4 regions of the Bradyrhizobium sp. DN3 genome follow, and region 2 is predicted to be linked to each of the others. Evidence: riboswitches for the same ligand, from Rfam matches in the RefSeq annotation. Region 2 holds a riboswitch; each other region holds the start of a gene.
The links. A riboswitch is a leader RNA that binds a small molecule or an ion and turns the genes downstream of it on or off. The one in region 2 is predicted to bind cobalamin.
Positions count from the first base shown of each region.

Region 1: another riboswitch for cobalamin. It lies ahead of AAE027_RS20670 (TonB-dependent receptor); the one in region 2 lies ahead of AAE027_RS32635 (TonB-dependent receptor).
Region 3: another riboswitch for cobalamin. It lies ahead of metE (5-methyltetrahydropteroyltriglutamate--homocysteine S-methyltransferase); the one in region 2 lies ahead of AAE027_RS32635 (TonB-dependent receptor).
Region 4: another riboswitch for cobalamin. It lies ahead of AAE027_RS20755 (DUF1636 family protein); the one in region 2 lies ahead of AAE027_RS32635 (TonB-dependent receptor).

Region 1 covers NZ_JAULLN010000013.1:189,074-192,480, forward strand. The annotation lists gene AAE027_RS20670 (TonB-dependent receptor) at 1-1,762, opposite strand, end outside; cobalamin riboswitch at 1,878-2,078, opposite strand; gene AAE027_RS20675 (histidine phosphatase family protein) at 2,151-2,723, shown strand; gene cobT (nicotinate-nucleotide--dimethylbenzimidazole phosphoribosyltransferase) at 2,730-3,407, opposite strand, start outside.
Region 2 covers NZ_JAULLN010000030.1:1,288-4,694, reverse strand. The annotation lists partial or broken gene AAE027_RS32655 (adenylate/guanylate cyclase domain-containing protein) at 1-141, shown strand, start outside; gene AAE027_RS32650 (hypothetical protein) at 264-440, shown strand; gene AAE027_RS32645 (hypothetical protein) at 593-802, shown strand; gene AAE027_RS32640 (hypothetical protein) at 954-1,211, shown strand; cobalamin riboswitch at 1,301-1,515, shown strand; partial or broken gene AAE027_RS32635 (TonB-dependent receptor) at 1,716-3,407, shown strand, end outside.
Region 3 covers NZ_JAULLN010000020.1:132,857-136,263, reverse strand. The annotation lists gene AAE027_RS27300 (nodulate formation efficiency C protein) at 350-1,177, opposite strand; cobalamin riboswitch at 2,167-2,369, shown strand; gene metE (5-methyltetrahydropteroyltriglutamate--homocysteine S-methyltransferase) at 2,472-3,407, shown strand, end outside.
Region 4 covers NZ_JAULLN010000013.1:206,398-209,804, forward strand. The annotation lists gene cobW (cobalamin biosynthesis protein CobW) at 1-880, opposite strand, end outside; gene AAE027_RS20755 (DUF1636 family protein) at 877-1,251, opposite strand; cobalamin riboswitch at 1,346-1,565, opposite strand; gene cobO (cob(I)yrinic acid a,c-diamide adenosyltransferase) at 1,605-2,240, shown strand; gene AAE027_RS20765 (cobyric acid synthase) at 2,253-3,407, shown strand, end outside.

The DNA of each region.
Region 1 (3,407 bases), on a different contig from region 2:
CATAGGTGCGCGCGGTGGTCAGGTCGAGCGGCTGGGTGGGTGCGAGCAGGAAAATGTTGTTGGCTGCGATATCGGCGCCGGTGGCGTACTGGCTGAAGAAGGTCAGGCCAGGAACGGCCTCCCAGGTGTAGCCGATGCGGCCGGTGACCGGCGCCCAGTCTTTCGTGAAGGGAAAGCCGGCCTTCTCTAACCCGTTCTTGTCGGTCGAGTTGCGGTCGAGCCCGATGTGCTCGACACGCAGGCCCCCGATCAGCGCGAAGCTGCGGGTCAGCTTCAGCCGGTCCTCGAACGACAGCGCCTCGTTGTCGATGCGCGCGGTCTGCTGCTGTGTCGTGAGCAGACCATAAAAGCCGCGGTTGGGATCGACCAGCGAAACGGAATCGCCGGGAAAGTTTGCCGCGCCCGGCCTTATGAAATCGAGATAGCTCGACGAGAGCGTCGTGACCAGCCGGTTGTCCAAGCCCGCGATATCAGTGTCCCAGATCAGGTCGGTGACGTTGCCGACCAGACGCTGGCTGTGTGCGACATAGAAGCGTTCGCGATCGACCAGGTTCGTCGTGGAATTGAACGCCTCGATCTCGTTGTTGAACCAGGTGCGCTCTGCGCCGTAGCCATAGGTTTGGCTTTTCAGCGTCAAATCGGGCGCGAGCTTCAGCTCGAAGCCGCCGCGCAGCCAGACCTCCTGGGCGACGTTGCGATTGTCGAGGACGTTGTAATTGGTGTTGAAGGTACGATCATCGATGGTGACGGCACCGAGATTGGTTCCGTTGTAGTTCGAGACGTAATTGCCGGAGACGATGCCGCTCGTGGCGTGCGAGCCGCTGAAGGCGATCGGCACCAGCGGCGCGCCCCAATAGGCCTTCGAGCGATCCTCCCGATATTCGATCGCGCCCCAGACCTTGAGGCTGTCGGAGATGCGGTAGTTGAGCTGGCCGGACGTGTCGAACGTCTTGACATTGGTATCGTCGGCAAAGCCGTTGAGCGTGGAACGGCTGATGTCGAAGCGGTAGTCCAGCCCCTGCACGTTGGTGCTGCCGCCGGAGCCGTAATGGGCGCGGAACGAGTTCAGGGAATCCCAGGAGAAGTCAGCTTCATTCCGGATCGGTCCGGTATGCGGCTGCTTGGTGACGAAGTTGATCGCGCCGCCGGCAGCGCCCTCGCCCGAGATCAGCGAGGCCGGGCCCTTCAGGAATTCCACGGCCTCGAGATTGGCGGTATCCGCGATCCGCGAGGTCATGTTCTGCGGACCGATCTTGATGCCGTTGTAGAGCGTGTTGATCTGGCTGTTGGTGAAGCCGCGCATGGAGAAGGCCGAAGGTTCAGCCGGGTTGTCGCCGGAGGTGACACCGACTGCGCCCTGCGCCACCTCGGAGACAGTGCGATAGCCCTGCTCGCGCATCGTCTCGGCCGAAATCACCTCGACGGTCGCCGGCGTTTCACGCACGGTGAGGCCGAGCCGCGAGGCGCTTTCGGCGACCGCATTGCTGTTGAGCGGCGTTGCTGCCGCGGCGGCCGGCGCGACAGGCTTGGGCGCTGCGGACGCGGCCGCCGGTCTGCGTGCAGCTGCACGGCGGGCGCTCTGCGCCTCCCGGCCCGCCGGCTTGGCCTGCTTGCGGGATTGCGCCGGCGACACCTCGACCGGCGGCAGGGGTTCGCGGGCCTGCTGCGCCAGTGCGGCAGATACATCCGCGGCGGCTAGTGACGCAAGAGCTGCGGAGGCAAGCAGGAAGCGGCGCGGTCGTACAATGCGGGTGGAAGACACGGTTCGAAACCTCGGTATGACGTCAGTGGCACGTCACAGCGAACGAGGTCTCACCCTGGGCTAATCAGCCGTCCGATGAAGCCGAATGTCTGTACTCCCCGACCGACATCTTCGCGTGTGACCACGGCTGACGGCAGGTCTCCTGGCTCGCGGGTCGTGACCGCTTCGTCGCCTTCCCGGGACCGAGGACCCAGTGGCTTCTGACGAAGGATTCACCGCTTACAGTTGCGGGGGCAGCCGCGGCATTGGGGCAATGTCCCCGCACCGCATTCCCTTTTCATCCCCTCTCGGGGAAACCGTCGAAGCCATCTAGGATTACGACCAAGACAGAGTCAATGTGCAAGCTGCGGCGTTATTGCCACAACAACCAACTTCCTCGGAGATGAGCGTGGAAGGCGAGACCTTCCTCTGGCTGATACGGCATGCACCGGTCGACGGCGTCACAGGGACGATCCACGCGGCTGACGCGCCGGCCGATCTCGGCGATCGCGCGCAATTGCAGGCCCTGCGGCAGTGCCTGCCGCGAGGCGCTGCGAGCTATGCCAGCCCGTCGCGGCGCACGGTCGAGACCGCCCAGGCGCTGGGACTCGCGCCCGAGCTGATGCCCGAATTCAGTGAACAAGATTTTGGCGCATGGACCGGCCGTCGGCATGACGAGATCGGCGCGGCTGGCGACGAGGCCTATGCGCAATTCTGGAGCGATCCGGCGCGCGGACGTCCGCCGGGCGGCGAGAGCTTTGAGGATCAGGTCACGCGCGTCCGGCTTGGGCTCTCGCGGATCGGCGCGGGCTCCGCAGCGCTCGTCGTGCATTCCGGCACGATCCGCGCTGCGCTCTGCATCGCGCTGGATCTGACACCGCACGCCGCCTTGCGCTTCGTGATCGATCCGCTGTCGCTCACCCGGATCGACCGGCTCGCCACCGGGTGGCGCGTCGTTTCCGTCAATCAGCGATTGGCCTGAGCCGGGTCAGGCCGGGCGATCCGGTACATTGGCCTGCGCAAACGTCGCCATGCCGTTGTGGAGCGCGCAAGCCGACCGCACCAGCGGCAGCGCGATCGCGGCGCCCGATCCCTCCCCAAGCCTGAGATCGAGGCTGATCAGCGGCTGCACGTTCAGCGCACGCAGCACCAGCCGATGCCCCTGCTCTGCCGATTGATGCGACGGCAGCAGGAACGGCCGGCACGACGGGTTGATCCGCACCGCCGCCAGCGCCGCCACCGACACGATGAAGCCGTCGATCAATACAGGGATGCGGCGTTGCGCAGCTGCAATGATCGCGCCTGAGATCGCCGCGATCTCGAGACCGCCGACGGCGCACAGGATGCTTTCGGGCGAAGCCCTCGCAATGCCATGGCGCGCAATCGCGGCATCGATCACCCGCGCCTTGTGCGCGCGTCCGGCCGCATCGATGCCGGTGCCGCTGCCGGCGATCTCCTCGGCGCTGATGCCGAGCAGGCTCGCCGCGATCGCCGCCGAGGTCGTGGTATTGCCGATGCCCATCTCGCCGAAAATCAGCAGATCGGGCTGATTGGCTGCTGCGCGCGCAACCGCGCGCTGACCGGCCTCAAACGCGAATGCCAGTTCCGCAGGTTCGAGCGCAGCTTCCACGCTGAAGTCGCGCGTCCCAGAGCGCGGCTTGTCGGT
Region 2 (3,407 bases):
GCCCGCGCCGCGTTCAACGCCGCGCTCGAAGCGGTCCCCGGCGACGGTCCCTCGCGTACGCTGCTCGGCCGCATCGCGCAGTTCGAGGTCAACCCGCCGGACGTGGGTTGGGACGGCGCCTGGCGGCTGGAGCAAAAATAGCGGTGCCTGCCGTCCGGCGTCGCCGACCGGAAAAAACGATTCTACTCCATAACGATGTTCGCCGTGACCTATTTCCCGGGCTTAGGCTCGACGTCCCTGAGGCGTCAGATGGGGACACGCCGATGACACACCTTGAGGACAGGCTCGAACGGTTCGAGACGCTCTCCGCCGAGTGCGAGCTGATCGCCAAGCTCGCCACCGACAGCACCAAGCGCGAGTTCTATCTGAAGCTCGCCGAGCAGTACCGCCAGCTGGCAGTGGATATGCGGCAGGCGATCGCGACCAGCGCTGCTGCTTGAGGCCGACTGCAATCCGTTCTTAACATTTGGCGCGCATTCTCAGACGCATGCGGGCGTCGCTGATTGGCGATGGCTCGCGGTGGGAAGGCCGGGGCTCGTTGCGATGCAGCGCGCCTCGCGAGTGTCACTTGCCATGTTTGACGGGCAATCCCATGCGCCTCGTTGCAGTGATCATATTCGCGCTCATGACGGCGGCCTGCGATCAGGAGCAGGACATCACCGGCTCGACGTCGACCTGCCCGATGCGAAACTACAGCTACAATCCTCGCGACATGAACCAGTGCGTCAGCGCCTGCAAGTCATGCGATCACGGCACCACGGTCACCTGCACGACCTCCTGCACCCTCAAGGGGGCTCGCTGAGTTCTTGATGCGTGCGAAGGTCGGGAGCGACGCACCCAAAGTCGCTGACGACGCGCCAAAAGACAGGAGGCCGTCGGCGGTGCCCAGGCACCGGAACGATTCACTTGGATCAATCATTGAAGGAAGCGGGCAAGACGTGGAGTCCGATTGAATGGGTATGCTCGATCCCGGCCGGCTCCTGGTGTCGTGCTCGCATTGCGACGCTTGGCCGATGGCTGCCAACGTCAAACGTTCAAGCTGGTCGGCATTCCCGCGTGAGGTCCGTTTCGTGTGTTCGCGCTGCCGCCGCGAGGAGACAGCGATCGTCTCTGCCTCCGGCGAACTAACGCCGATCAAGCGCATCGATGTTCCGCCACGCGACGTCGCCGTCGCTTGGGCGCAGGCCCAGCGCCCGCGAGGGCGGACGTAGCTGCTGGGCCTCTGCTTGCGGGACGCACCGGTAGCGGCGAGTTGTCGCTGCCAGATGCAACCAGCCGATTGACTCCCGGGCTGCACGACTCGTAAAAGATCCACGACGGTTCTCCTCACGGAGATCAAAAGGGAACGTGGTGCGAGATTTTCCCAACGCTGGGATCTTCTCAATGCCATGGCTGCCCCCGCAACTGTAAGCGGCGAATCTCTCGTCCTATGCCACTGGGAATCTCGGTCCTGGGAAGGCGACGGAGAGGTCACGACCCGCGAGCCAGGAGACCTGCCGTCAGCCGTGGTCACACGCGAAGATGTCGGTCGGGGAGTACAGACATTAGCTTCACCGGAGCGATTGATCGCTCCGTCGTGAAACCTCGTTCGCTGTGACGTGCCACTGACGTCCTGCCGAGGTTTTATTCGCATGTCTTCCGTTTCCGCCGCCGTCCGGTGCCGTCGCACGGCCTGGCTGGCGTCCAGCTTCATCATTCCCGTTGTTGTCTTCAATATGAGGGGCGCCCGCGCCCAGACTGCCGCCGAGCAGTTGCCACCGGTCGAAGTGACCAGGCCCGACGATCAGAACCGCACGCGTGCCAGGGCGACCAGCGATGGCGACACGGGGAGGCGCCGGGCGATGCCGAACGGCGCGCCGACACGGACCGGCTCGTCCGGCTCTGGCGGCGAGGCGGCCAGCAACAATGGAGGCATCGTCGGCGCCGCCACGAGCGTCATCACGGCCGCCGACATCGCCCATGCGCCGTCGCAGACGCTTGCCGAGATCATCTCGACGCAAGTACCGGGCGCCCAGATCACGACGTTCTATGGCGGTCCGATCGGCGCCAAGACCAGTGTCGACCTGCGCGGCTTCGGCGCGTTCGCAACCGCCAACACGCTGGTGCTGGTCAACGGACGACGGCTGAACGACATCGACATGGCGCAGGTGGACCTTGCTACCATCCCGCTCAATTCCATCGAGCGTATCGAGATCACGCGCGGCAATTCCGGTGCGGTGCTCTATGGGGACAATGCGGTCGGCGGCGTCATCAACATCGCCACCAAGAACGGCGTCGGCGGACCGCCCATGGCCGCGCGCATCGAGGCCGGCTTCGGCTAGTTCAACACCAGGCTCGGCAACGTCTCGACATCGCTCAATTCCGGTCCGTGGTCGACCTCGTTTTACGGCAATACCGTCAAGACCGATGGCTATCGCGACAACAATCGCTATTCCCAGGAGAACGGTATCGGCAATCTGAACTACACGACGCCGGGGTTGACTGCTTTCCTGACCGTGACCAGCGACAATCAGGAACTGCGACTGCCGGGGGGCCGCACCGTCGATCCCTCGATCGGCCTCGACGAGCTCGCGACTAACCGGAAGGGGACCAGCACGCCCTTCAACTATGCTAACCAGCAAGGTATTGGCGCGACAGCGGGCTTCACAAAAACCCTGGTGAACGGCGTCGATCTCATCGTCGACGGCGGCATGCGCGACAAGAGGCAGCAGAGTGCATTCTTCTCCAGTCCGACGCCGGCGCCCGCCTTGTTCACCTCGACCTATGTCGAGGCCGATCTGACGACATGGTCGATCACGCCGCGGCTCAGCGTGAAGAGCCTTCTGTTCGGAATGCCGTCCCAGCTCTTGACCGGCATCGACTATTACGATGCGAGCTTTCAGCAGAACCGCGGCGCCGGCCAGGGTCTCGCCGCCTGGCACAATTACGACCTCAGGCAGCAGACCGTTGCGGGCTATTTTCAGCACACATTGGGTGTGACGCCCACGACCGACGTTTCCTATGGCGCGCGGGTGCAGACCATCAGTCTGTCGGCACGCGACAATTTTGATCCGACGGCTCCGTTCAACGCCGACATCGGCGCGCTCCCGCTCAGGAGCGACGAGACCCAATATGCGCTGCACCTCGGTGCCGAGCATCGCCTCAACGACATGGTCTCGCTGTTCGGCCGCGCCGCGCGGGCGTTTCGCACGCCTGACGTCGACGAGCGGGTGTCGTCGGGACCCTCATTCGACCCCTTCTTCAATCCGCTGCCGCAAACGTTCCAGCTCAAGACCCAGACCTCGCAGGATGTCGAGGCTGGGCTGCGTATCAAGGGAGGCGGTCTTCAGATGCAGAGCAGTCTCTATCTGATGGACCTCGCTAACGAGATCCATTTCAATCCAATCCTGTTCTACAACACCAATCTC
Region 3 (3,407 bases), on a different contig from region 2:
AGTCGCGCGATGCGCGGCGCGCACGCCGGATCGGGCTTGGGCCCGAGACCCGGTCCCGTGAAGAATGGCATGGAGAGCTGGGTTCCCTCGCAGATTGGTGTCCTCTCACTGCGTGGGGTGCGCCGGAGTCAAACCAGTTCTCGCAAGCTGGCACGCGCCGCTGAGCTCGAGAGAGTCGAGCCAAATCGTGCTGCCCGACTTTTCCGATGACGGGCTGAAGGCTGCGGGAAAGGCTCGCGACTGTTGCGAAGGCGTAAACACCGCGACTTTAGAGCTGATATGTCTTGCAGTTGCTCTGAGGCGTTCGGCGCTAAAGGAGCTGCGGCGCGATCTTGCCCTGTGCGACCATTTACCGAGACGTTTCCCGCCCCTTTAACTCTCCCCGTTCCTTTGGCTCCATGCGAGTGAACCAGGAGCCAGGAGGATAGGCCGCGATACGCTCGGCAAAAGGGGATTGCGGCTCCCAATCTTGTCCTTCGCTCTTCTCGAAAGTGATGATGCCGTTGTGGGTAAAAAAACGGGGCCCTAGGATATCACAGTTTACCACAAGCAGAACGCGCCACAGATCACCTTTCTCGGTCGGCTTGTCAATCTGCTTCGGCAAGTAGTCCACTCCAACAGGTTCAACGATAGTGCAGCGGCCCTGCCGCAGAAGATTGCCGAGCTGGCCTTGCTTGGTCGTCACAAAGTTGAAGTTGGCCGGGTCATGCAGAAAGCGAAGATTTGCGTCCCTTTCGCCAGCCTCGACTTCACGGGCGATCAACGAGAGCGCCAGGGCGCGCCAGCCCAATTCCATCGGCTTTGCATAGGTCGACGCAAGTTCAATCGTCCCGTCGAGCGCGATCTTCCAAGCGATAACGTACTGTTCGTCTGATTTATTGTCCCGGTGCCTGGTCCACGAAATGAAAACATATTCATTTTGGTCAGCTCCTTCAGCGACGCCCCACATTCGAGGGACGAAGTGTGCCACCTTCGAGACGTTGGAGAGAATTTGTTCTATTGTCTCACCGTCTTGCGCTCGCCACGTTGACTTGACTCTTTCGACAGGCGCGCTGTCGTTGGCGCGAACAATGTTGCTCGTCGCAGCCAGCCCGGCCAGGCAGATCAGGAATCGACCGAGACAAAACCATAGCGCGCGTCTTCCAGACATTTTCTTCATAACCGTCGGCCTATTCATCCACACGTCGTTCCAAAGCGGGTAACCTTCAACCTGTTATGCGCGAGCGCAAGAAGTTAGCGGCGACGCAACGGGGCGACCGCCGGTCCCGCGCGAGCATGCGCTCCCCTCTATGTCGCGCGCCGCTAACTTCAGTTGCCAGCGACAGCCTCAATTTGCTGTGCTGGACATGCCCAGCAGGAGGAGACTGGGCATGCCGAGGACTTGCATTCTTCGTGCCACGTAATAGACGGCAATTCGCACCGGTTTTGTGTCCTCTTTGTCGACTTTCCGACTTGCGCACGTTTCGATGGTTCCATTCAGCCTATCCATCGCGGCTTATGCATCCTCGCACGCAGCGGGTATTCGACGGCGCAGCGGAACGCCTCGGTGCCAAGTTCCTGATGAGAATTGGGAGCACGTGTGCCGCCATTGAACCGTTTGGTTCGGTATCGTTGCCGGAATGTGGGCTTTCGATCTCTGCCATGCCTTTGGGCACTTGCGGCCAAGGGGCCATGGCGCGTTTGGCGCCTCCTTTCGGCTCCGGAATTCGAGAGCAGCCTCAGCCAACTGCGCTTTGCACTCGATGGCTAACGACGCGAAGCCGATCTTCACCGCCGAGCATTTGGAGTCGGGCTGGCACCGCAAATCAACGTGCTCGCCGGGTATGTTGCTGGCTTCGCCAGGTGTCTTGGGCCTACTCAACCCGGATCCTGTTGGTCGAGAAGGCGGCTGGATGGCGGACGTGCTCGAAGAACCGCTGGGAAGCCGGGGCTTGCATCAAATGCGTTCTGCTCGAGGCCGCAGTCCCGACCGCGCAAGCCGCATTTGTCCCTTCCACCTATCTGGCGTGCGGGCCGCGGGCAGCTCCGATGGTCATTCCGATATCGCTGATTGGAGAGCGCTTCTACATCGTCTCAACGATAGAGATGCACGGCCATTCGCGTAGCAGATGTCGCAGCATTTAGCTTGAGACAAATCTGAGAGGTTGACGGAAGAGTTCTCTTGCCGATAATCCAAGTCGTCGAGGTTCTCCGGTTTCCATTTGATCCGGAGCTAAGAGGGAAGCCGGTGAACATGCCGGCGCTGCCCCCGCAACTGTGAGCGGCGAGCCGCTGTCCAACGATGTCACTGAAGCCTGCGCGGCTTCGGGAAGGCCGGACAGCAGCGATGACCCGCGAGCCAGGAGACCTGCCCCGACAATATATTCGTCCACGGGCGGGGTGTCCCGGTGGTGCGCCAAGCAGCCGTCGCACTGCGCGACTTCCCCTGCCTGCGTCCGCCATGGCCTTTGCCCCCAACATGGGTTAACGCTATGTCTCTTCTCTCTCTTCCGGTTGCCACGCTCGGAACGCCACGCATCGGTCCCAGGCGCGAGCTCAAACTCGCTCTAGAAAGCTACTGGGCCGGAAAAAGCAGCGAACAGCAGTTGCTCGAGGACGCAGCTGGCCTGCGTGCCGCGAACTGGGCTCGTCAGAAATCTATCGGCGTCACGGTCATTCCATCGAACGATTTCTCGCTGTATGACCAGGTGCTCGACACAAGTGTCATGGTTGGCGCCATCCCGGAGATCTACGCCTCGAAAACCGAATCCGTTTCGCTCAAGACGTACTTCGCCATGGCCCGCGGTTCACAATGCGACGACCAGGGTGCGAGTTGCGGTCACGGACCGCGCGGATTTGGCGCACCCGCGCAGGAGATGACCAAGTGGTTCGATACCAACTACCACTACATGGTCCCCGAGTTTCACAGGGGACAGACTTTCAGATTGCGCTCTCGAAAGCCGATCGAGGAGTATGAGGAAGCCAAGGCCCTTGGCTTCCAGACCCGCCCTGTCCTGATCGGGCCGGTTACATTCTTGAAGCTCGGCAAGAGTGCCGATCCTGCGTTCCTGCCACTCTCACTACTGGATGATCTGATACCGGCCTATATCGAGGTTCTGCAGGAATTGGCCAAACGCGGGGCAAATTGGGTTCAGTTCGACGAGCCCTGCCTGGTTCTTGATCTGGATGAGGGGTCGCGAAAATCTTTGCTACATGCCTATGACCGGCTCGCCAAGGAGGGCCCGGCCATCAAGATCATGGTTGCCAGCTATTTCGGCGACCTCGGCGACAATCTAGACACCGCCTTGAGGCTGCCAATTGCCGGATTGCACCTCGATCTGGTTCGAGCGCCACAGTTATTGGATCAGATCATTGCCGGCGCACGAAGTGATCTCGTCATGTCGCTCGGTGTCGTCGACGGCCGGAAT
Region 4 (3,407 bases), on a different contig from region 2:
TGCCCGCGACCGCGATATAGCCTTTCGCACGCAGCACGTTCTGCTCGCGCGCCAGGCGCTGGACGGAGGCGACCAGCGCATCGACATTAGACACTTCCGGAAGATCGATCACGACCGAGGCAAAATCGTCATGCTCGTGCTCGTCCTCGCCATCGTGATGCGACGGACGCGCGGCAAGATCGTTCTCCGCGGCAGCGCCGAGGCCGAGGATGACGCGCGCATCGATCGCGCCATCGGTGACGGGGAGCATCGGCACGCGGCGCGGCATCTCGGCGGTGATCGCGGCCTTGGCGGCTTCAATCCCCGCGGCGCCCGCAAGATCGGCCTTGGTCAACAGCACGATGTCGGCACAGGCGATCTGGTCCTCGAACACTTCCGACAGCGGCGTCTCGTGATCGAGGTTTTCGTCGGCCGCGCGCTGCGCTTCGACCGCAGCGGGATCCGGCGCGAAGCGGCCGGCCGCGACGGCTTCGGCATCGGCCAGCGCGATCACACCGTCGACCGTAATGCGCGAGCGGATCTCCGGCCAATCGAAGGCCTTCAGCAGCGGCTTTGGCAGCGCCAGGCCCGAGGTCTCGATCAGGATGTGATCGGGCCGCACTGGGCGCGCCAAGAGCTGCTCCATGGTCGGAATGAAATCGTCGGCGACAGTGCAGCAGATGCAGCCATTGGCGAGCTCGACGATGTTCTCCTCGGGGCAATTGGCGTCGGCGCACGACTTCAGGATCTCGCCATCGACGCCCTCGCTGCCGAACTCGTTGACGAGCACGGCGAGCTTCTTGCCGCCGGCATTGGCGAGCAGATGCTGGATCAACGTCGTCTTGCCGGAGCCGAGAAAACCCGTGACCACCGTGACCGGGACTTTTGCGAGCGAATTCATTCGGCGGCCTCCGGCACGACGGCAATGGGGGGAATGCGGGCAAGCGATTGCTTGCGGAATATTTCCGGCCGGCTGCGCCAGGGCACGAGGCCATCAGGCGCGGCGGCATAGGCCGCAGCGCCCGCGATCACGTCGCGCGCGTTCGCATCCGACAGGCGGCCATAGACATAGGACCAGCGGCCGGGTGCGCTGAGCGCGACCGAGCAGCCCTGGCTGCAGGCCGACAGGCATTCGACGGGAACCACGCTGACGCCATCGGGCACGCCGGCGTCCAGGATCGCACCATGCAACCGCTTGCCGGGCGTCGTCTCGCCCTCGCCAAGCGCCTGACCAGCACGGCAGGTAATGCAGACGTGAAGTGTGACCGTCATCGCCTCTTCCAGAATAAACAGCGGGAGGCGAAGAGGCGCACGAACCACTTTTCAGGGGCCCGTTTCCCCGTCGCGGAACACCCCGTCCGCCGGTCCAAAATCGTCCGCGCTGGCAGGTCTCCCGGCTTGCGGAGCAGGGCCTTGCCCTTCGATCCCCGCCTTCCCGATCCCGTCAGGGGTCAGTGGCTTCGGGCATCTCTCCGGTCACGGTCGCGGGGGCGGCTGCATTTTGGACCCAAATCTTGCCGATTCGGACCCTATCGCATTCCCTCTTCGCCTGTCATAGGACAGGAACCAACGCCGGCCCACCATTTGCCGCTGGCCGCCACTTGTCAAGCCGAAGGACTGGTACGATGACGCCTGAACCAGAGACCCAAACGGGCGAGCAAACCGACGCCCGCCACGCTGCAAAAATGGCGAAGAAGAAGGCCGCCCGCGACAAGATCATGGCGACCAAGAGCGGCGAAAAAGGCCTCATCATCGTCCACACCGGCGCCGGCAAGGGCAAGTCGTCCTCCGCCTTCGGCATGATCGTCCGCTGCGTCGCCCACGGCTTCCCCTGCGCAGTGGTGCAGTTCATCAAGGGCGCCTGGGATACCGGCGAGCGGCGCCTGCTCACCGGCCATTTCGGCGATCTCTGCCAGTTCCACGCGATGGGCGAAGGTTTCACCTGGGAGACGCAGGACCGCGCCCGCGACATCGCCGCCGCGCGCGCCGGCTGGGAGAAGGCCAAGGAGCTGATATCAGATCCCAACCTGCGCATGGTCGTGCTCGACGAGATCAACATTGCGCTGCGCTACGACTATCTCGATATCGCCGAGGTCGTCGAATTCCTCACCACGCAGAAGCCGCCGATGACGCATGTCGTCCTCACCGGGCGCAACGCCAAGGACGAGCTGATCGAGATCGCCGACCTCGTCACCGAGATGACGCTGGTCAAACATCCCTTCCGCTCCGGCATCAAAGCGCAAGCCGGCGTCGAATTCTGAGACCATCTCGCTATGGCGCGCGCGCTGATGATCCAAGGGGCCGGCTCGGACGTGGGCAAGTCGCTCATCGTTGCCGGCCTGGCGCGCGTCTTCACGCGACGTGGCCTGCGCGTGCTGCCGTTCAAGCCGCAGAACATGTCGAACAACGCGGCCGTCACCGTCGATGGCGGCGAGATCGGCCGCGCCCAGGCGCTCCAAGCGCTCGCCGCAGGCGTCGAGCCGCACACCGACATGAACCCGGTGCTGCTGAAGCCGGAGACCGATGTCGGCGCGCAAGTCGTCGTCCACGGCAAGCGCATCGCAACCGCCCGTGCACGTGACTATGCGGCGATGAAACCTTCGCTGATGGGCGCCGTGCTGGAGAGCTTTGAGCGGCTGAAGGCACGCTCTGATCTGGTGCTGGTCGAAGGCGCCGGCAGCCCGGCCGAAGTAAACCTGCGCAAGGCCGACATCGCCAATATGGGCTTTTCGCGCAAGGCCGACGTGCCGGTCGTGCTGGTCGGCGACATCGACCGCGGCGGCGTCATCGCGCAGCTCGTCGGTATCAAGACCGTGATCGATCCTGATGATGCCGCGATGATCCAGGGCTTTGTCATCAACAAGTTCCGCGGCGATCCCACGCTGTTCGATGACGGCTACAAGCTGATCGAAGCGAGGACTGCGTGGCGCGGTCTCGGCGTGCTGCCCTGGTTCGCACGCGCCGGCGAGCTGCCGGCAGAGGACGCGCTGGGCCTGCGCGATGCGCGAAAGCCGGGCCAATGCAAGATCGCCTGTCTCGCGTTATCGCGGATCGCCAATTTCGACGATCTCGATCCGCTCAAGCTCGAACCGGGCGTCGATCTCGTCATGGTGCGTCCGGGCGAAGCGATTCCTGGCGATGTCAGGCTCGTCATCATCCCCGGCTCAAAATCCACCCGCGGCGATCTCGCCTTTTTGCGGGCGCAGGGCTGGGACATCGATCTGCTCGCACATCACCGCCGGGGCGGCCATGTGCTCGGCCTCTGCGGTGGCTATCAGATGCTCGGACATAGAGTCGCTGATCCCGATGGCATCGAGGGCCCTGCGGGCGACACGCCGGGCCTCGGGCTGCTGGACGTGACAACGGTGATGAGCCCGCAGAAGACGTTGACGCGGGTCGCGGCCGTGCATGCCGCCACGGATCAGCCG